DNA from 4 places in the Bacillus sp. TL12 genome. Region 2 is predicted to be linked to each of the others. Evidence: predicted binding sites of a transcription regulator. Region 2 holds the regulator's gene; each other region holds the start of a gene.

Region 1 (5,385 bases), on a different contig from region 2:
GTTGCTTGAATCATTTGCATATTGACTTGATATGGTTTTAATAATTCAATACGTTCAGCAAATTTATCTTCTTCTCCCATAGATACCCATACATCCGTATAAATGACATCTGCACCTGCAACAGCTTCTTCCACACTACTTGTTACCATTACCCGGTCATTATATTTTTTTGCCATATCAATTACTTCTTGTGCTGGCCATAATGATTCTGGTGTACAAATACGTACTTCTGCTCCAACAATCGCCCCACCAACTAATAAGCTATTTGCTACGTTGTTTCGTCCGTCTCCAACATAAACGAGCTTCACGTCTTTCAAACGTCCTACATGCTCTCTTACAGTTAATAAATCTGCAAGTGTTTGTGTTGGATGCCACATATCTGTTAAACCATTCCATACTGGCACACCGGAATTTTCTGCTAAAGATTCTACTGTCGCATGATCGAAACCACGGAATTCAATTCCATCAAACATACGCCCCAAAACTTTCGCTGTATCTTCAACAGATTCTTTTTTACCGAGCTGAATATCACCTTTACCTAAATATTCAGGATTTGCACCTAAATCTGTACATGCAACTGTAAATGCACAACGCGTACGAGTTGAGGTTTTCTCAAATAAAAGCGCTACGTTTTTACCTTCTAAATAACGATGTGGAATACCGTTTTTCTTTTTCTCTTTTAACTCTGCCGCTAAGTCAAGGAGATATACTAATTCCTCTTCTGTGAAATCTTTTTCAGCAAGAAAACTTCTTCCTTTTAAGTTTGGTTTAGTCATCAACATGATTCATCCCTACTTTCTCCGTTATTTATACTAAATATCTTTTCTAACAATTGGCATACTCATGCAACGTGGGCCCCCACGACCGCGAGATAATTCCGAGCTTAATATTTCGATAACTTCGATGCCATGCTCTCGTAATAAAGCATTAGATACATAGTTGCGATCATATGTAACAACTACTCCTGGCGCAATTGCTAATGTATTTGATCCATCGTTCCATTGTTCACGAGCAGAAGCAATGACATCTCCTCCTCCGCAAGGGATCAGTACTAATTCGCTTAACCCTAATACTTCTTTCAATGCTTCCGTTAAAGATGTACGATGCGTAATTTTAAGAGTTTCTTCATCCTTTCCTTTTTCTAAAATATAAATATTCATATTTCCTTTCGGCCCTTGAATTGCTGGGTGAATTGTAAATTTGTCATAATCGACCATTGTAAATACGGTATCTAAATGCATAAATGCACGACATTTTTGAATTTCTATTGCTAGCACTTTTTTAATTTTATTTTGGCGACTAAATAAATTTTTAGCTAAACGCTCAATTGCTTTTGCTGAAGTACGAGCAGATACACCAATTGCAATTGTTTCTTCATTTAAAATTAGCTCGTCGCCGCCTTCAATTGGAAACTTATAATCACGATCTAACCAAACTGGCACATCATGATTTGCAAATCGCGGATGATATTTAATGATATATTCCATAAACAATGATTCACGTCTCCGTGCTGGTTCTCTCATTTTGTTAATTGTTAAACCGTCACCTATAGAAGCTGCTGGATCACGAGTAAAATATAAATTTGGCATTGGATCTAAATAAAATGGATAATGATCTTCCATTAATTCATACAGATGCGTTTTCTTACTCGTTTCAATTTCGTTTTTCCGCACGCCACCCATAATTTTTTGAATCAATTCTTCATTTGAAAAGGAAAGTAAATATTCTTTTAAAGTTTGGTGTGCAACATTCACATCTGCTTGTCCTTCTTTTAAAATACGATCAACAAATTCTTCACGAAGCCCTTTATCAACTAACGCTTCAGCTGCTAGTTTTTCTAAATACAGAACTTCAACACCCCGATTGCGTAATGTTTGTGCAAAATAATCATGTTCTTTTTGAATAATTGGTAAATATGGGATATCGTCAAATAATAATTCTTGTAAATAATCTGGCGTTAAGTTTTCCACTTCTTTACCAGGACGCTTTAATAACACCGTTTGTAATTCCCCAATTTCTGAAGTAACATGTATCGGATGTTTCATTTGTTGTACCTCCTTTTAGGTTCGTTTGATGTCTTACAAGTACATCATAAACGGTATGTCATTCCCTTTTTATGAAAACGCTGACACTCTTAAGTGAAAAATTTCACAAGTTGTTTTTTAAAATAATATCTATCTGTATTTTTATGAATGATTTTACCATCAATTTTACTGAATAAACCTATATTACGTATATCCCATGCATAAACACCTATCAATTTATATTATATTTCTTCATAAAAAAGAGGTTGTTTCTAATATAAATTAGAAACAACCTCTTTTTTATATAATCAAATTTAACCTTTCTTCTAGAATTTCTCTATCTAATTTTGATTTCGAAATTACAAGGCATGTATCATTTCCACAAATGCATCCTACTTTTTCTTTCCAGTCTAAAGAATCTAATAGCACACCAATAACATGAGCATTTCCCGGCAATGTCTTAATAATCGTTAATTGATCTACATAATCAATCTTTACTACTACTTCTCTCAACTTTTTCTTTAATTTCATATCAGTTTGTAAACTGTCTTCTGAAAAAACCTTATATATTACTAAACCGTTTGAAGATGTCACCTTTATTAAATTTAACTCACGAATATCTCGTGAAATTGTCGCTTGTGTCACCGCTACACCATGTTTCTCTAACAATTCTACTAATTTCTCTTGTGTATCTATTTCATACTCTCTAACCAATTGTTTAATGAGCCGCTGTCTTTTCTCTTTTTTCATAAAAGACACCCTTTCGAATGTTATAACCTCATTATATATTGCTATAATTTTGATTCGAAAGAGACATCCTTAAATGTTGCGGAAACGTTCATAGTTTAACGTTTCCTAAAACATAAAGTGAAACTTTAATCAGTGGGGGTTTTCTTCATCCCCCACTGATTATTAGTTGAACGAATCGGGCTTTTACGGACAGTTCATCTCCCACCTAACTTCTTTGCTTTCGCTGAATTTTGAGGTGGGAGTGTTACTGTCCGTTAATGCGGGATACATCTGCATTTCCTTTAAGTGTCTTAAAATGCAAAAAAGGAGAGCTACTCGCCCTCCTCTTTTCACATTACATCACTATATTTCTCTATAACCTTAGTTTTTTGCAGGATTTTTTCTAAAGAATACAAACGCTGCTACAGCCATTAACACAAAACCTACTACAGTGAATAGAACTGTGCCCATACCACCTGTTGCAGGAAGAATCCAGCCGCTCTTGTTGTTTTCTACTGTTAATTTCACTGTTTGGTTATCTTTATCAATTGTCACATTGATTGGTTCTCTTAATTTTTGGTAAGATTTCACTTCCGTACCATCTTTATATGTTGGTGCTTTCGTTTCAACGATTTGATACTCACCATATGGAATTTGTTCCCATGTAATTACACCATCACTATTTGATACACCTGTCATTTCTTTACCATTTACTACTACAATGTTTCCATTTTTATCTTGTAGTTTAAATTCTGCGCCTTCTAGTTTTTTACCATCAGCACCATCAACTTTTGTTAATGCAATGTTACCAGTTGTTGGGACAACAATTACTGGTTTAGATTCCTTTTTACCACTTACATCATTGTTGTTTGTAAAATCAATTGTTGCTGTATTTGGAATTTCTGTTCCAGCTACTACGCCTTCTTTAATTTGTGATTTGATTTGTAAATGAAGCTCTTTTTTACCATTTAATTTTGAAAAATCTTTTACAGTAGCTGTTACTTTTTGTCCTTCTACAACTACTTCTACCACACTTGAATCCACTTCTACACCATCAATTTTCACAACTGGCTTACCTTGAATCACTAATCGATTATCTAAAGTATCTGTTACAACGTAATTCTTATAATCTTTAATATCCTCTGGGATTAACGTTTTAATATCATAGTTGTAATCTTTTAGCGGATTAATCGGTAAAAATTCCAGATCATTATTAATCTTTTTGTCAATCGTTGGTTCTTCATAGTTTTTCACTAGTACTGGCACTACAACACCAGACTTAATTGTACCATCTGCATTAATTGTACCTGATTCTTTAATTGAAAACGCATGTTTTGTTGGATCTAAAACATATCCATCTAGCGCTTTTGTTTCTTTAAAGTAGTAGTTACCATATGGTAAGTTTTCTACACGAATTGCACCATCATTACCAGTAGTTAAACCTTCTCCATCTTTAACTACTGTTTCATCTTCATGATATAAAGTAAATTCTACACCTTTTAATACTTTATCTTTTGCACCTGTTTTGATTAATTCTACTGCACCACGTTTTGTTTCATTCTTTGGATAAATATGAACATCGTAATTCAATTTTTCTCCTGTTTTACCTGTCATCGGAACATCAACGTAATACGTGTTTTTATTTAAATTAACATGAGCTGGACCAGCAATTTCTTTTACTTCATAACGACCTAAAGAAAGATCTGTAAATGTAGCTTGTCCATCTTTACCTGTTGTTTTTGTAATCGCTTTTGCATCTGTAACATCTTTTACAGCTTCTTTTACAATCTCGCCATCTTTTGTAATCTTTTCAAAAGATTTGATTTGTTTAATTTCAAACGTTACTCCTTCTAGTGCCTTAGCATCTCCTGGAATTGTTTGACCCGCTTCACCAGTTCCTTCACCTGTTGCTGCACCTTTTTCTTGTTCGTACTTATGAATTGTTAAAGAACCTTTCTCTGGAGCTGCTGCATTTGCAAACATACTCGGTAATGTTGCAAATGTTAATACAAACATTAAAAGCATACTAAAAATCTTTTTCATATTTATTATCTCCTTCTCTATTAATTTTTAACTCTATTCGTTACTACTTCTTTTACGGAAAAATAAAAATACCGTGATTACCATAAGTATCGTACCGGTAAGATAGAAAATAGTGGTCCCTATTCCACCAGTGTCCGGAATTACCCATTCACTCTTCGTATTTTCTATCGTTATTTTTTGTACTGAGGATCCGACCTCTACTTCAATTGGATCTCTTAAAAGCATATAGCCATCTGGTGCTTGCACTTCTTTAATCGTGTATTTACCAAATTCTAATTGACCAGAAGTTGCCTTACCATTTTCATCTGTCGTTAATTTCCCTACTTCTTTTCCATTTTTATCTAAAATTTGGAATACTGCATTTTTTAATTTCAAGTTGTGGTCTTTCGCATCCACTTTCTCAATTTCAATGAGTCCTTTATCTAGCAATTCATTTTCAACAGTTATCTCTACCGGCGTTTTTGTGTCTTTCGTTATTTCAAAATTGTATGATTTACCGTCTAGTTTATAACCTTCTGGAGCTGTGACTTCCACTAACTTATATTCACCGATTGGTAAATCAGTTGCTCTAGCTTTTCCATCGTTTCCT
Region 2 (5,385 bases):
TCTTCTAATTGCGCACGGATTTGACCGATGCGAGCTTCGATTTGTTCAGTGCTTCCTACACCTTCAACTACAGTTGTGTTTTCTTTTGTTACAACAACTTTACCAGCGCGTCCTAAAGATGCAACTGTAGCAGATTTCAAGTCACGACCTAGTTCTTCAGTGATTACTTCGCCACCAGTTAAGATTGCGATATCTTCAAGCATTGCTTTACGACGGTCACCAAATCCAGGAGCTTTAACAGCTACTACATTGAATGTACCACGAAGTTTGTTTACTACTAATGTAGCTAACGCTTCGCCTTCTACATCTTCTGCAATGATAAGAAGTGGTTTACCTTGTTGTACCACTTGCTCTAACACTGGTAAGATTTCTTGAATGTTAGAAATCTTTTTGTCAGTGATTAAGATGTATGGGTTATCAAGGACTGCTTCCATTTTGTCAGAATCAGTAATCATGTAAGGAGATGCATATCCACGATCAAATTGCATACCTTCTACTACATCTAATTCTGTTGTGAAGCCTTTAGATTCTTCTAAAGTAATAACGCCGTCGTTACCAACGCGCTCCATTGCCTCAGCAATTAGTTTACCTACTTCTTCGTCAGCAGCAGAGATAGCAGCTACTTGCGCGATAGAAGATTTACCTTCGATTGGTTTAGAAATCGTTTTTAATTCTTCTACTGCCGCAACAACAGCTTTTTCGATACCTTTACGAAGGCCCATTGGGTTCGCACCAGCTGTTACGTTTTTTAAACCTTCACGAATCATAGCTTGTGCTAATACAGTTGCAGTTGTTGTTCCGTCACCAGCTACGTCATTGGTTTTGCTAGCAACTTCTGCTACTAATTTTGCACCCATGTTTTCGAATGCATCTTCTAATTCGATTTCTTTCGCGATTGTTACACCATCATTTGTAATAAGTGGTGAACCGAATTTTTTCTCAAGTACAACGTTGCGACCTTTTGGTCCAAGTGTTACTTTTACTGCGTTTGCAAGAGTGTCGACACCACGAAGCATCGAACGACGTGCTTCTTCACTAAATTTAATATCTTTTGCCATAATAATTGACCCCCTTGGATTTTTAAAATGTATATAATTAACCGATAACTGCTAAAATGTCACTTTCACGTAAAATCAAGTAGTCTGTACCTTCATATTTCACTTCAGTACCTGCATATTTTGAGAAGATGATAAGATCACCTGCTGCTACCTCTAAAGCAACACGCTCACCATTTTCAAGCACTCGACCAGTACCTACTGCAATAACTTTACCCTCTTGTGGTTTTTCTTTTGCAGTGTCTGGTAATACAATACCACTTGCTGTTTTTTCTTCTGCTTGAACAAGCTCAATTACAACGCGATCACCTAATGGCTTTAGCATGAACAATAACCTCCTCATTTTCCTATGTAAATTTTCTTTATTAGCACTCAAAGACCACGAGTGCTAACACACTTATAATAATAAATAATCTAATTTTCTTTTGCAAGTAAAAAAATCATAATTTTTTCGCAAATTACTAGATAAACTTTTTCTATACGCCTTTCTAAAAAATAATTCTCCCTTATAACCATTATTAAGAAGGCACGCGATATATGAATCGGCTTTTCCACTTATCGTATGTTACAATATGAAAGATGCCATAAGTTATTTTCTCTATAGGCACTGCTTTTTCCTGTTATCTATTTCATTTTCAAATAAAGATTTACAAAAAAATCATAATCCAAACGGTTATTACGTATCCCACAGCGGGATGTTTACATGTTATCTCGCCTTATCTCATAAACTAGAGTTAGAAAGGATGGTTAACCCATTTGAAAAAACAATATTGGTGGATTATAGTTACATATATTCTGATGCAACTATCGGGAATTGTTGGAATATGGCTCCTTTTCAAAACAGGGCTATATGATAATATGGCAGTTTCACGAGAGCAAAAAATGCAAATCATGGCTGGTCACTGGTCAATCATCAGCTTTTTCATTGCATTATGTATTATACTTTGGCTACTTAGAACCGATATTCGCGATAGACATTTAGATACGAAGCGAGCTAGTGTTCCTGCGACAATCGGCTGGATTTTTATTGGTTTCTTTTTAGCTATGTTTGCTCAAATACTTGCAGCTAATATTGAAATGCGATTATTAGGGATTAATCCTGGTTCTCAAAACACACAAGATTTGATGGAAATAGCAAGAGCTACTCCATGGTTTCTTATTGTTATATCAATCATTGGCCCTATTTTAGAAGAGATTGTCTTTAGAAAAATTTTATTTGGAACTCTCTATAAAAGATTTAATTTCTTTATCGCGGCAATTATTAGTTCGCTTGTTTTCGCAGCAATTCACTTTGATTTTACACACTTGTTAGTATACACTTCCATGGGACTTGTTTTCGCTTTTCTATATGTGAAAACAAAACGAATCATCGTTCCTATTATGGCTCACGTTGCCATGAATACATTAGTCGCAATAACTCAAGTACTAGTAAGTAACGAACAAATACAAGAAATGATTAAACAAGCAGAAAAAATGCAAGGATTTATCGGAGGATTTTAAATATGAGGAACTCACCATTGTTCATGGCAGCACTGTATTTCCTTCTTGGATGTGTCTTCACACGTTTCGCAATTACGAACGTTACAGATACAATTTGGAACTTTGGGACACTGCTGTTTGCTGCTATGGCAACAATTGATTTTAATTTGGCACTTCGACTTATCTTAGTCAAATTTACAAAGAAAAAGCAACAATAAAACGCAGAGGGATTTCCTCTGCGTTTTATTGTGGATAATTTTTCAAAAAATAAACGAGTGTTTGTAATTCTACAGCTAAATCAATATGATGAATTCTTATATTTTCTGACACATTTAATCGCGCCGGTGTAAAATTTAAAATTCCGTGTACATTTGTTTCAGCCAATCGATCTGCTACAGCTTGTGCAACGGTAGCAGGTACTGTTAATATTGCCACTTGTATCTCATTTGTTAAACGATCTTCTAATTCATCCAAATGATATACAGGAATTCCTCCGATTTCTTTTCCAACTTTCTCTTCATTAACATCAAATGCCATTTCAATCTTTGTATTATTATTTTTAGTGAAATTATAATGTAAGAAAGCGGTCCCTAAATTACCCACTCCAATAAGTGCTACACGTGTTATATCATCTTGATCAAGCGTTTCTCGAAAGAACGATAATAAATAATTTACATTATATCCATAGCCCTTTTTCCCTAACGCTCCAAAATATGAAAAATCTCTCCGAATTGTTGCTGAGTCTACCTTTACAGCTTCACTCAATTCTGCCGATGAAACACGTTGCTTACCAGAAAGAGATAAGTTTTGGATAAATCGATAGTATAGAGGCAATCGTTTGGCAGTGGCCTGTGGAATCTTTTGCTGATCCATGTAACCTCTCCTCTCTTCCTATCTTTGTTCACAGATTTAAAACAAATACATAAGTTTAGCACTTATGACTTTCCTTGTATAATAGAGAGAAGACTTCTCTCTTTATTTTAAACTATACACTATTTTTAGTATGATTGAGAAATATAAACATGGCAAAGTTAAGAAATTATTTGAGGTGAAAACATTGATTTTATTACAAGTGAATGGGCTTTCAAAATTATACGGTGCTGAAACAATTCTTGCAAACATTAAATTGGAAGTTCAAACAAGAGATCGTATTGCACTAGTTGGTCGAAATGGTGCTGGAAAATCTACATTATTAAAAATAATTGCTGGTGAACTATCTCACGATGGCGGAGAAATTATAAAACCAAAGGATGTCTCTATCGGATATTTAGCCCAAAATACTGGCTTAGAAACAACCTTAACAATTTGGGATGAAATGCTTACTGTCTTTTCTCACCTGCAACAAATGGAAAAGAAACTTCGAAGGCTAGAGCACGAAATGGGGCAGGAAGAGAACTTTTCAAATACTGCTACGTACGAGAAATTACTCGCTGATTATGATCAACTACAGTTAGACTACAAAGATCAAGGCGGTTACCAATATGAAGCAGATATTCGCTCCATTTTAAGTGGACTTGGTTTTCCAGTGGAAACACACCAAACAACAATTTCTACGTTAAGTGGCGGACAGAAAACAAGACTTGCTCTTGGGAAGTTACTGCTTACAAAACCAGACTTACTCATCTTGGACGAGCCAACAAACCACTTAGATATTGATACATTAACATGGCTTGAACAATATTTACAAGGCTATCCTGGCGCTATTTTAATCGTGTCCCACGATCGCTACTTTTTAGATAAACTTGTTACACAAGTATATGAAATTTCTAATAAAGAAAGCAGACGATATGTTGGTAACTACAGTAAATATTTAGATTTAAAAGCTGCACTATATGAGCAAGAAATGAAACGTTATGAGAAACAACAAGAGGAAATTGCGAAACTTGAAGACTTCGTCCAAAAAAATATTGCCCGTGCGTCTACAACAAAACGTGCACAAAGTCGTCAAAAGCAGTTAGACAGAATGGAATTACTAACTCGGCCATTAGGTGACTCTAAATCTGCATCCTTCCACTTTGATATCGAAAAACAAAGCGGAAACGACGTATTACAAGTAAAAGATGTTTCTATCGGATATGACAAAGAACCAATCATTGAACATGTAAACATGCGCTTAACCCGTGGTGATAGCGTTGCATTAGTCGGTCCAAATGGTATTGGAAAATCTACATTATTAAAATCAATTGTGAATAAATTAAACACACTAAGCGGTGAAGTTTCTTTCGGTTCAAATGTATCTATTGGATATTATGATCAAGAACAAGCAAACTTAACATCATCTAAGCGTGTTTTAAATGAATTATGGGATGATTATCCGCTAGAGCCGGAAAAAGAAATTCGTACGATACTCGGTAACTTTTTATTCACAGGGGATGATGTATTAAAGCCTGTATCTTCTCTAAGTGGTGGTCAAAAAGCTCGATTAGCTCTAGCGAAATTAATGATGCAAAAATCAAACCTACTCATTCTCGATGAGCCAACAAACCACCTTGATTTAAATAGTAAGGAAATTCTAGAGAATGCCTTAATTGATTATCCAGGAACTCTTTTATTCGTTTCGCATGATCGCTATTTTATTAACCGTGTCACAACTACAGTTGTTGAGTTATCGACAGCTGGTGCACAAGAATATTTAGGTGATTATGACTACTATATTGAAAAGAAAAATGAAATGATTGAACGTGCTGAGTTTGAAAAACAAGAAGAAGATGCACCAGTCCAAAAAACTATTGCTCAAGAGAAATTAAATTATCTTGAAGAAAAAGAGCGTAAAAAACAGGAGCGTCAGCGTGCCCGAAAAATTGAAGAAATCGAACAAAACATTGTAACGTTGGAAGAGGAAATTGCAAAA
Region 3 (5,385 bases), on a different contig from region 2:
GTGGGGCTGTGTCATTTGCATCAGAAACAAAGAAAGAGCTCACGAAGCTTGAAATGAAGGAGTGCTGTGAGAAAGCAGAATTATCAGCATTGCTTCGAATGAACGGATCACTTTCTTTTTCAAACCGTCGTCTTTCGATTGATATTCAAACAGAAAATGCAGCAATCGCAAGAAGAATTTACACATTGCTGAAAAAGGGATATGACGTGACGGTAGAATTGCTTGTTCGTAAAAAAATGCGACTGAAGAAAAATAATGTATATATCGTTCGGCTTGTTGAGAAATCCCGTGAAATATTGGCGGATTTGCATATTGTTAGAGAAGACTTTTCATTTATTCGCAATATCTCACAGGAATTGATTGAAAAGAAATGCTGCAAACGATCGTATTTAAGAGGTGCGTTTTTAGCAGGTGGTTCAGTAAATAACCCAGAAACATCATCTTATCATTTAGAGGTCTTTTCGTTATACAAGGAACATAATGATTCTATATGTGAACTGATGAACGGATTTGATTTAAATAGTAAGACGCTGGAAAGGCGTAAAGGGTACATTACGTATTTAAAAGAAGCGGAGAAAATTACGGAGTTTTTAAACATTATCGGTGCACATAATGCATTGTTAAGATTTGAGGATATTCGTATTGTCCGCGATATGCGTAATTCAGTTAATCGATTAGTGAACTGCGAAACAGCCAATTTAAATAAAACAATTGGTGCCGCTTTAAGGCAAATTGAAAATATTCGTTACATTGATGAAACGGTTGGGCTCGATGTTTTACCAGATAAATTAAGAGAGATTGCACAATTACGTATTAATTATCAAGATGTAACATTGAAAGAATTAGGCGAGATGGTATCTGGAGGGAAAATTAGTAAATCAGGTATCAATCATCGCTTGCGTAAGATCGATGAAATTGCAGAGAAATTACGCGCGGGGGAACCGGTAGCAAAAAAATAACGGTAAAGGGGAAATGGGAGCTATGGTCCAGAAACAAGTTGAGGTTGCATTAAAAAACGGCTTACAAGCACGTCCGGCTGCGTTGTTTGTACAAGAGGCAAATCGTTTTCATGCTGATATTTTTATTGAGAAAGATGGAAAAACAGTCAATGCGAAGAGCATAATGGGGATTATGAGCTTAGCGATTGGATCTGGCAGTAATGTAACGATTATAACAGAAGGTTCAGATGCAGAAGCTGCTTTAGAAGCGCTGGCAGCATATGTACAAAATAAACAGTAAAAGCTATCGCATGCAGCGATAGCTTTTTTGATTGGGGCAATTTGTTGTGGCGAATCGCCAATTAAAGGTTCACTTTATCATTCTCATATGAATTATGAAAGAATCCGTTTTTCTCCTTGAAGTTCACGAATCGGTTGAATATTTTGCGTAAATTCAAGAGTACCCATATATTTTCCATTTGTATTTCGTACTGCGAAGTAGCGAATATATACATATTTATCTTGAAATTTAATCCAAAAATCTTCACAATCTTTTTTTCCAGATTTGAAATCTTCTAAGAGTTTTTCAACGACATGAACGCTTTTTGGAGGATGGCAGTTTTGGACTGTTCGACCAATGACAGCTTTCGTACGGGCAAAGATTCGTTCTTTTCCATGGGAGAAGTAGCGCACAACATCATTTTCGTCAATGAACGTAATATCCACAGGTAAGTGATTTAACATCAGTTCTAGCTGTTTCAAAGATAATATACCTGTTTCGAAACGAATCAACCCTTCGGATATAGCTTCTTCTTTGATCATATTTCTTTCTGGTTTCCATGTATTTATAGGACTTGTTAAGCAGTAGCCGATTTCATCACTTTCATGAGCGATTTTTAGCCATTCATCTTCTGTAAGAGTTTGAAGGGCCATTGGAAATAAAATGTTTTCTTCTTTAAAAATCATTTCGGTTACGTCCTGGATGACGAAAGAAATACTGTCTAAGACTGATTTTTTATCTTGATTATAATTTAATAATTGTTGTTTTGCCTCTTTAATAGCGTCACGAATTCTGTCATCAACGCCCCACATAACTTGAGTTGGTCCGTAAATACCGTATTTCTCTAAATAAGGGAAAAGCAGATTTTCTTTCCGGCTATAATGTTTATCAACATCTAGTAATAAATTTAAGTCTTCTAGTAATTTATAAATGTTTTCTTCGTTATCTTCTTTTTCAAAACGTTCATAGTGAAGTTGAAGTTTGAAATTCACAAGTAGGTCGATTTCTTTATTTTCTATTTTAAATGTATGAATCGGATGTCCCGGCTGTTCTTCTTGTTTATTAGACTGATGGATTTCTTCAATAGATCCCTTAAAAACAGCTGTATGCACGGAACATAAACGTTGTACTTCTTCTACAGGAATTCCTTCTTCCTCCATAAGTGCCTGTTCGAGTTTTGAAATTTCTGCGACGGTAATATTTCCGATTGCTTCTTGAAACTGAGCGGTTACATCTTCTACGCTTTTTCCGTTATGAAGATCTTTAATAATAGTCTTTAAGATTGTTTGTCGTTCAGAGCTATTTATATTTTCTTGTTCACGGTTATTAATCATTTCACTCATAAGGATTCTCCTCTACTCGTTAATGTTAAATCCATTATTTTGAAAAGCCTCTTTTACTATGTCTAATGAAATACCTTTCATTCGGCAGCCTTTCGGAATAGTCATTATACGGCCGGCTGTTTGTAGCATATTAGGTTTCGTTATATTTTCAAATCCAAGGTTCTTTAGAATTGGGATAATTTCAGGATATTGAGTCGTTAAATCATAAACAGTATGATGAAAATTAATTTGTTTTATCATCATTCTCACCTCGAAACAATTGATATGAATTATCAATTAAACTGTAACATAAAGATTGGAATAAAATTGTGAGCCAAATCACACATTTGTTTTATTAACAAGTTTGTCACTTTTCGATATGGAATAAATGTGTATGGAGAGGGTGGGGGAGAATGGGTATTTTGTCGAATAGTCGATATGTTGTGTCGAACCGCTGATATATTTCAATTTGCGCCGATATATTATGAGAAACAGCTGATATATTGAAAAAATCGCTGATATATTTTGGGAAGTGGTCAATAAGAAAGGCTATCGCATGTGCGATAGCCTTTTGGGGTAGCGATTCTAAACGAGCCGATTCCGCTTTTAAGTATATTAACGATTTGTAAAGATTTTATCGATTAAGCCGTATTCTAGTGCTTTTTCTGCTGTCATGAAGTTGTCGCGGTCTGTGTCGCGTTGTAGTACTTCTAACGGTTGACCTGTACGATCAGCAAGAATTTGGTTTAGTTTTTCACGTAAGAATAGGATACGTTTTGCAGCAATTTCGATTTCAGTTGCTTGACCTTGTGCTCCGCCGAGTGGTTGGTGAATCATTACTTCACTGTTTGGAAGTGCGAAACGTTTTCCTTTTTCACCTGCTGCAAGTAGGAAAGCACCCATAGATGCTGCCATACCGATACAAATTGTTGATACGTTTGGTTTAATAAACTGCATTGTATCGTAGATTGCCATACCTGCTGTGATAGAACCACCAGGGCTGTTAATGTATAAGTGAATATCTTTTTCTGGATCTTGAGATTCCAAGAATAAAAGCTGGGAAACGATTGAGTTTGCTACGTTGTCATCAATTGCGCTACCAAGCATAATGATGCGGTCTTTTAATAGTCGAGAGTAAATATCGTAAGCGCGTTCTCCACGATTTGTTTGTTCAATTACTGTAGGAATTAAATTCATCTGTTATTTCCTCCTTTGAAAGCTTTCTTAGTCTTATAATACAATTATGGTCAATAAAGGTCAAACGAAACCACTTTAAATCAAAAAAATATGTAGTTGTACCATGATTTATTCGCTATGTTTTTGAAATTCCCTGCTTATGTATCTTCAACATGATAACCGAATTATATAAATTTAAACGTATGTAATAGGCTAAATAACAAAAGAACGCCTTTTCTATAGAAGCGTTCTTTTGTGTATTATTCTTTTAGGAGATAAGTTACTCTATTTAAAATATGTTGGACTTGTTTTGCGTTTTTGCTATACATTTGACTTGCCGATTTCGATTTTGTTTCTAATGAGAATAATTCAAGATCAGCTTGACATTTTTTTAGAGAAGCCAACAATAATGGTCTATCCTGAGGGGATGGCATTTGAAGTTTATCATCATATATATCGACAGTAAGTTGTCCGTAAGAATCGACTTGCCCGATAAAGACATTTTCTATCACCACGCCAAGTTTCTCTAACTCGGCGTGAAGCCAAGCACGATTATGACCACTGGCTGAAAGTGGTTCATCTAGTACGTTTCCATCCATAATTACCGTTTGTGTTTCTTTTGCAGGTGCTATTTGTAAGCCGATATCTTTTGGAGTAAGCGGTTGTTTGTCTCTTTTTAACAAGACATTTAGTTCACCGCCCGACTCCAATACAGCATATTCAACATCTGCTATATTAAAAGCATTTTTCTTTCTAAGAAGTTCTAGTAATTCATCAATTGTATAATTTTCTTTCTTTAAATTATCTTCAAGGACTTTCCCGTCTTTTATAAAAATAGTCGCTTTTCCTTCAATGAAGTTTCTGAGTCGCTTGTTTTTTAAAGCAACAATACCTGCGAAAAATGGTATGAGCGAAAAAATAAGCATACTAGAAACACCATGCCAAAAGTTGCGCTCTAGTCCCGTTGTAATTTCAGCAGCGATGTTACCGATTGTCAAACCTGCAACGTATTCGAAAAATGAAAGCTGTGAAATTTGCCTTTTTCCAAGCAATTTTGTCATTGAAAATAAAATAACTAAAAGAGCTAAGGAGCGTATAATGACAAGCAGCCAATCTGGTACATGAGGCATAGTTAATTCCCTCCTGTTCAGCTAAAATCCTTTATATTGTGGTTCTTCTCGTTCTAATACGGAAATTCTACTGTTAAGGTCAGCGATTACACTGTCCATTTCCATCATACATTCATGGAAAACTCGTTTTGCTTCTTCTTCAGCAGCGTTTTGTGAAAGTGTGCTTAAACCTGCTTGTGCACTTTTTAAACTAGCGAGACATGTTTTTACACTAGCAACAACCGTCATGCAAACACCTCTTATCCTTTTGGTTTAAATAATAATGCTCCGATAAATCCGAAGATAATAGCTGCAGATATACCAGCACTTGTTACTTTAAACATTCCGGTTATAACCCCGACAATACCATGTTTTGCTGCTTCAGCCATGGCTCCATGAACAAGGGCATTTCCGAAACTTGTAATCGGAACCGTTGCTCCAGCACCTGCAAAATCAATTAAAGGCTCGTATAGACCAAATCCATCTAGTATTGCACCAGCAACAACGAGCGTTGACATTGTGTGAGCGGGTGTGAGCTTACCGACGTCAAACATAAGTTG
Region 4 (5,385 bases), on a different contig from region 2:
TCTTAAATAACTCAATTAAAAAATCTAACTGCAGTAAAGGTTCCCCACCACTCACTGTGATGCCACCTCCGGAAGCTTCAATAAAGGGAAGGTAACATGTAACATCCTGCATCACTTCTTCAACTGTTATTTCTTTTCCTTTACCAATTTCCCACGTATCAGCATTATGACAATATTGGCAGCGTAATAGACACCCTTGTGTAAATATGACATAACGAATTCCTGGGCCATCAACAGTACCACAAGACTCTACAGAATGAATTCTTCCTTTTACCATGTTAACTTCCTCCTCTATTGAAACAGCCTCCCTCTGTGTTTATAAAAACAGAGGGAAACTTTTTACTTACATACTTTCATGCATTGTACGGTTAATTACATCGATTTGTTGTTCACGAGTTAATTTAATGAAGTTAACTGCGTAACCAGATACACGAATTGTTAATTGTGGATATTTTTCAGGATGTTCCATTGCATCCATTAATGTTTCACGGTTAAATACGTTAATATTTAAGTGATGTCCTTCTTTAACCGCATATCCATCAAGCATAGATACTAAGTTTTTAACTTGTACATCATCTTCTTTACCAAGCGCTTTTGGAATAATTGAGAATGTATTAGAAATACCATCTTGCGCATCTTCATAAGGTAATTTTGCAACAGATAATAGTGATGCTAGTGCACCTTTTGTATCGCGTCCATGCATAGGGTTTGCACCTGGCGCAAACGGTTCACCAGTACGACGACCGTCTGGAGTGTTACCTGTTTTCTTACCATATACAACGTTAGATGTAATAGTTAAGATTGACATTGTATGAACAGAATTACGGTATGTTTTATGTTTACGAAGCTTGTTCATAAATGTTTTTACAAGATCTACTGCAATTTCATCTACACGATCATCATTGTTACCGTATTTAGGGAAATCACCTTCGATTTCGAAGTCAACTGCAATACCATTTTCATCACGAATTGGTTTTACTTTTGCGTATTTAATTGCACTTAAAGAGTCAGCTACTGCAGATAAGCCAGCGATACCTGTTGCCATTGTACGAAGAACATTTGTATCATGAAGTGCCATTTCAATACGTTCATAACTATATTTATCGTGCATATAATGGATAACATTTAATGTGTTTAAATATAAACCTGCTAGCCATTCCATTGTCATATCAAATTTACGCATAACTTCTTCGTACTCTAATACTTCAGAAGTGATAGGTGCAAATTCAGGTCCAATTTGTTCTTTTGATTTTTCATCTTTACCGCCATTAATTGCATATAGTAGTGTCTTAGCTAAGTTTGCACGAGCTCCGAAGAACTGCATTTGCTTACCAATTCTCATTGCAGACACACAACAAGCAATACCGTAATCATCGCCATACTCTGGGCGCATAATGTCATCATTTTCATATTGAATTGCAGATGTTTTAATAGACATTTTCGCACAGTAGTTTTTAAAGTTCTGTGGTAATTGTTTAGACCAAAGAACTGTTAAGTTTGGCTCTGGAGCTGGTCCTAAGTTATCTAATGTGTGCAAGAAACGGAATGAGTTTTTCGTTACTAATGGACGACCATCAAGTGCAATACCACCGATAGATTCAGTTACCCAAGTTGGATCACCAGAGAACAATTCATTGTAATCAGGCGTTCTTGCGAATTTTACAAGACGTAATTTCATGATGAAGTGATCAACAATTTCTTGCGCTTCTTCTTCTGTTAATGTACCATTTTCAATATCTCTTTCAATGAAGATATCTAAGAATGTAGAAGTACGTCCAAGGCTCATTGCTGCCCCGTTTTGTTCTTTAATTGCTGCAAGATAAGCGAAGTATAACCATTGGAATGCTTCTTGTGCATTTGTTGCTGGTTTAGAAATATCAAAACCATGAGAAGCTGCCATTTGTTTTAACTCTTGAAGTGCACGCATTTGCTCAGATAACTCTTCGCGTAAACGCATTGTATCTTCGCTCATTACGCCACCAGTTAAATTTAAATCTTCTTTTTTCGCTTCTATTAAGCGATCAACACCATATAATGCTACGCGGCGATAGTCACCAATAATACGTCCACGGCCATATGCATCTGGAAGACCCGTAATAACGCCAGATTTACGAGCTGCTCTCATTTCAGGAGTATAAGCATCGAATACACCTTGATTATGCGTTTTACGCCAATCTCTGAAAATACGGCTTAATTCTTTGTCCATTTCATATCCATAAGATTCACAAGCTTGCTCTGCCATACGAATACCACCGTATGGTTGTAAAGAACGTTTAAATGGTTTATCTGTTTGGAAACCAACTACTTTTTCAGTATCTTTATTTAAATATCCAGGACCATGAGATGTAATAGAAGAAACAATGCTTGTATCCATATCAAGGACGCCACCATTATCACGTTCTTGTTTCGTTAAATCCATTACTTGATCCCAAAGTTGTTTCGTTGCTTCTGTTGCTTCCGTTAAGAAAGATTCGTCCCCTTCGAAAACGTTTACATTATTTAAAATGAAATCGCGAACATCAATCTCTGCTTTCCACTTTTCACCTTTAAAGTTTGTCCATGCGTTTTTTACATTTTCTAATACTTGAGTCATCCTAATCTCCTCCATTTTTGATTAGTACAGGACTAAGATTTTTTATATAACAGCTTACACATTTAGAATACTACTTTTTTGAAAAAGCGAACGGAATAGTTGTGACACATTTGTGAAATGTTGAGCAAACTACTATGCGCGTAGTATTAACTTCAATTTTAACTCTTTAAAATTAAGACTTTCCTTAATTGTATTTTTTTGGTATCCTTATAAACGAATCCTATTCTGTGGTATAAAGAGTCATACCCATTTTAAACTGTAATACCCTTATCTCTTATTCTGTTATAGTTTTTCTAAAACAGAATAGAAAGAAGTGTACCTATTTGGTACACTTCTTTTCATAATGAATGAGATATAACTTCTGATTAAATTGAGTCTTAATCTAGAATAACGAGGATAACGTTTTAGATGTTTTTTAATTTTTCAAAGTTATAATTGCAGCCACAGCGTAATATACCGCTCGCTGTAACTCTGTATGTTCCGCTACAGATACTGTAACAAGTGATCCCCCACTTGCAGAGAAATATTGAACCGCTTCTAACGGAATCCCGTCTTCTTTCACATCAATATAAGTTCCATCTTGCCATTTTCCTTTTTGTAATGTACCTGATAAATCTCCTGTAACTTTCCCGATTTCTTTTCCTTCAGATGATAGGAAGCTCCACTCCCATTTTGTTAAGCTTAACAATTGATTGAATTCACCGATTCTCTCTCCCATTATGCTATAAAATGTATATGAATTCCGTACACCTCTTTTCTTCTTAATTACTAACAGCTCTTCACCTAATTCATTTAATAAATAAAATTGTTGCTCATTCATTCCTTTAAAGAAAAAGGATAAGATACTTTTCCATATCGTTTGAATTTTAGAATCATATTTTTCTTCGAGCATCCCCATTGTATTTCCCTCTAGCCCAAAGTATGTAACTGCCGTAAAAAAATTAGTTTCCCTACGAACGACAAATCTTCTTTGCTCCAACAATAAGGAAATTTCTTTCCCTTGAACAATCTTTTCTATCCTCTTAGCTCTGCTCTTTTCTACCAAACTATAAATCAATAGAATACACGCTGGTAACATAATACTTATTAATTCTAGAATCCCCTTTTCCGAACTAAGAAGTGTTCCATTTTGATATTCCACTACGCATCCAATCATAATAATAATCCATACAATAATAGCTAAAAGTAAAGTTCGCCTCGCATTACGCGCATGATGCTTATGAATACTCATAACCTCCTTCTCCCTTTCCATTTTTTTCATTATCTCAATAAATAGATTCTGCCTCAACTCATAAAAAAAGACTACCCCAGAGGATAATCTCTTACACTTCAATATGCTGTAGCATTGTATAAATATCATTATTAAGCGTACCAAATGATTTAATATTATTTTGAATATTAGATAATAAAATAACATACACATTCCCACTTCTACTAAATCCATTTAAGCAATTCCATCCAGGCATTACACCATGATTAGAGTAACTTCCCGGATTTACATACCAACCAAATCCATAATCTTTTTTAAATGCTGTAAACATTTGATCATAGCTCTCTTTAGATATTAGCTTCCCAGAAAATAGTGCTTCATTAAATAAATATAAATCATTTGCACTCGTATATATATCACCATTTCCATATAATTGTGACATATTTGGAATAGCAGGAACTGTCATATTATTATTTACAACCTTGTAACCAGTCGAAGGATACTTTGTTTTCTCTAATTCCGTTCCGAAACCTGATTGTTTCATCCCTACAACATCAAAAATATGTTGTTTAATATACTCTTCTAACGGTTGCCCGCTAACTTTCTCAACGATGTAACCAAGTATTGAGTAATTTGAATCCGAATACTTCCATTTTTCACCTGGATTAAACAAACGTTTTTGTTGCCCAATTCGCTTCAACAATTCCTCGTGAGAAATATCGCCTTCGCCTGCCTCATATTCAGGAATTCCCGATGTGTGTGTCAATAGATGAATTAACTTTACTTCGTTACCTCTCGGAAAATCAGGAATATATTTTGCTATTGTATCTTCTGTTTGAAGTTTATTTTGATCTTTTAGCTGCATAATCGCTGTAGCTACAAATGCCTTTGAAATTGAACCAATATAAAATGTTGTTTGTGAATTATTCGGTATTTTTCCCTCTTGATTTGCCATCCCGTAACCCTTATTCAAAAGTACTTTACCATTTTTCACAACAACTGCTGTTCCACTAAAATTTTTATCTTTTAAATAATTGTCTAACTCAGTATTCTCGTTAATTTCTTGTGGCGGGCCTTCGACAGGTTTTTCCGCTGCCTTTGCTTGCTGCGTGCCTTCTGGAGGTTGTTCTGGAGGTTGTTCTAATTGTTTTTGTTCGGTTTCTTTCTTTACTTCTGTCGTTGCTTTTAACGTATTCTCTTTTTTAGTATGTGCAATAATTTTTGTATATACGAAATATACAAGCAAAAACAATACAATAAGAATGCTCGTTCTTTTTATATACGTAACCGGTCTACGAGCTTTCATACTTGCACTATCCTTTTCTTCATTCATGATTCTTTTTTCCCCTTACTGACCAAATAATTTAATCACTTCACAAAAATATAACCTTTAAATTCCCCTAACTATTGGAAATTCCATTTCATACCTTTCTTACTTTATCATGTGATGAAATTATAACCAACCAATATGTTTGAAAAAAGAAAAGAATTTTTTTAAAAGTAAGATTCCCTATATAAAAAAGAGAATATCCTCTAAAAGACTAGTCTAATCCAGCCTTTAGGGATATCCTCTTATCTAATT

Evidence for each region. The regulator Rex, encoded in region 2, represses fermentation and respiration genes when NADH is low (regulators of the CRP and FNR family bind a similar motif). The targets are predictions, from matches to a motif close to TTGTGAAATATTTCACAA.
Region 1: arcA (arginine deiminase) is a predicted target of Rex. The motif match lies at 2,137-2,154, and genes of this name have one in related genera.
Region 3: LOK41_RS19185 (DUF1858 domain-containing protein) is a predicted target of Rex. The motif match lies at 2,868-2,885, and genes of this name have one in related genera.
Region 4: pflB (formate C-acetyltransferase) is a predicted target of Rex. The motif match lies at 2,704-2,721, and genes of this name have one in related genera.

What each region holds. Positions count from the first base shown of each region.
Region 1 covers NZ_JAJJBY010000016.1:98,948-104,332, reverse strand. The annotation lists partial or broken gene argF (ornithine carbamoyltransferase) at 1-782, opposite strand, end outside; gene arcA (arginine deiminase) at 813-2,045, opposite strand; gene argR (arginine repressor) at 2,325-2,774, opposite strand; gene LOK41_RS16310 (SpaH/EbpB family LPXTG-anchored major pilin) at 3,135-4,796, opposite strand; gene LOK41_RS16305 (SpaA isopeptide-forming pilin-related protein) at 4,830-5,385, opposite strand, start outside.
Region 2 covers NZ_JAJJBY010000051.1:3,213-8,597, reverse strand. The annotation lists gene groL (chaperonin GroEL) at 1-1,058, opposite strand, end outside; gene groES (co-chaperone GroES) at 1,096-1,380, opposite strand; gene LOK41_RS25310 (CPBP family intramembrane glutamic endopeptidase) at 1,812-2,555, shown strand; gene LOK41_RS25305 (YdiK family protein) at 2,558-2,752, shown strand; gene LOK41_RS25300 (redox-sensing transcriptional repressor Rex) at 2,778-3,407, opposite strand; gene LOK41_RS25295 (ABC transporter ATP-binding protein) at 3,592-5,385, shown strand, end outside.
Region 3 covers NZ_JAJJBY010000023.1:42,015-47,399, reverse strand. The annotation lists gene whiA (DNA-binding protein WhiA) at 9-959, shown strand; gene LOK41_RS19195 (HPr family phosphocarrier protein) at 982-1,239, shown strand; gene LOK41_RS19190 (DUF438 domain-containing protein) at 1,332-2,561, opposite strand; gene LOK41_RS19185 (DUF1858 domain-containing protein) at 2,574-2,801, opposite strand; gene clpP (ATP-dependent Clp endopeptidase proteolytic subunit ClpP) at 3,156-3,737, opposite strand; gene LOK41_RS19175 (DUF421 domain-containing protein) at 3,977-4,846, opposite strand; gene LOK41_RS19170 (DUF1657 domain-containing protein) at 4,868-5,074, opposite strand; gene spoVAE (stage V sporulation protein AE) at 5,086-5,385, opposite strand, start outside.
Region 4 covers NZ_JAJJBY010000036.1:26,851-32,235, forward strand. The annotation lists gene pflA (pyruvate formate-lyase-activating protein) at 1-277, opposite strand, end outside; gene pflB (formate C-acetyltransferase) at 344-2,593, opposite strand; gene LOK41_RS23315 (sugar ABC transporter ATP-binding protein) at 3,009-3,824, opposite strand; gene LOK41_RS23320 (serine hydrolase domain-containing protein) at 3,916-5,136, opposite strand.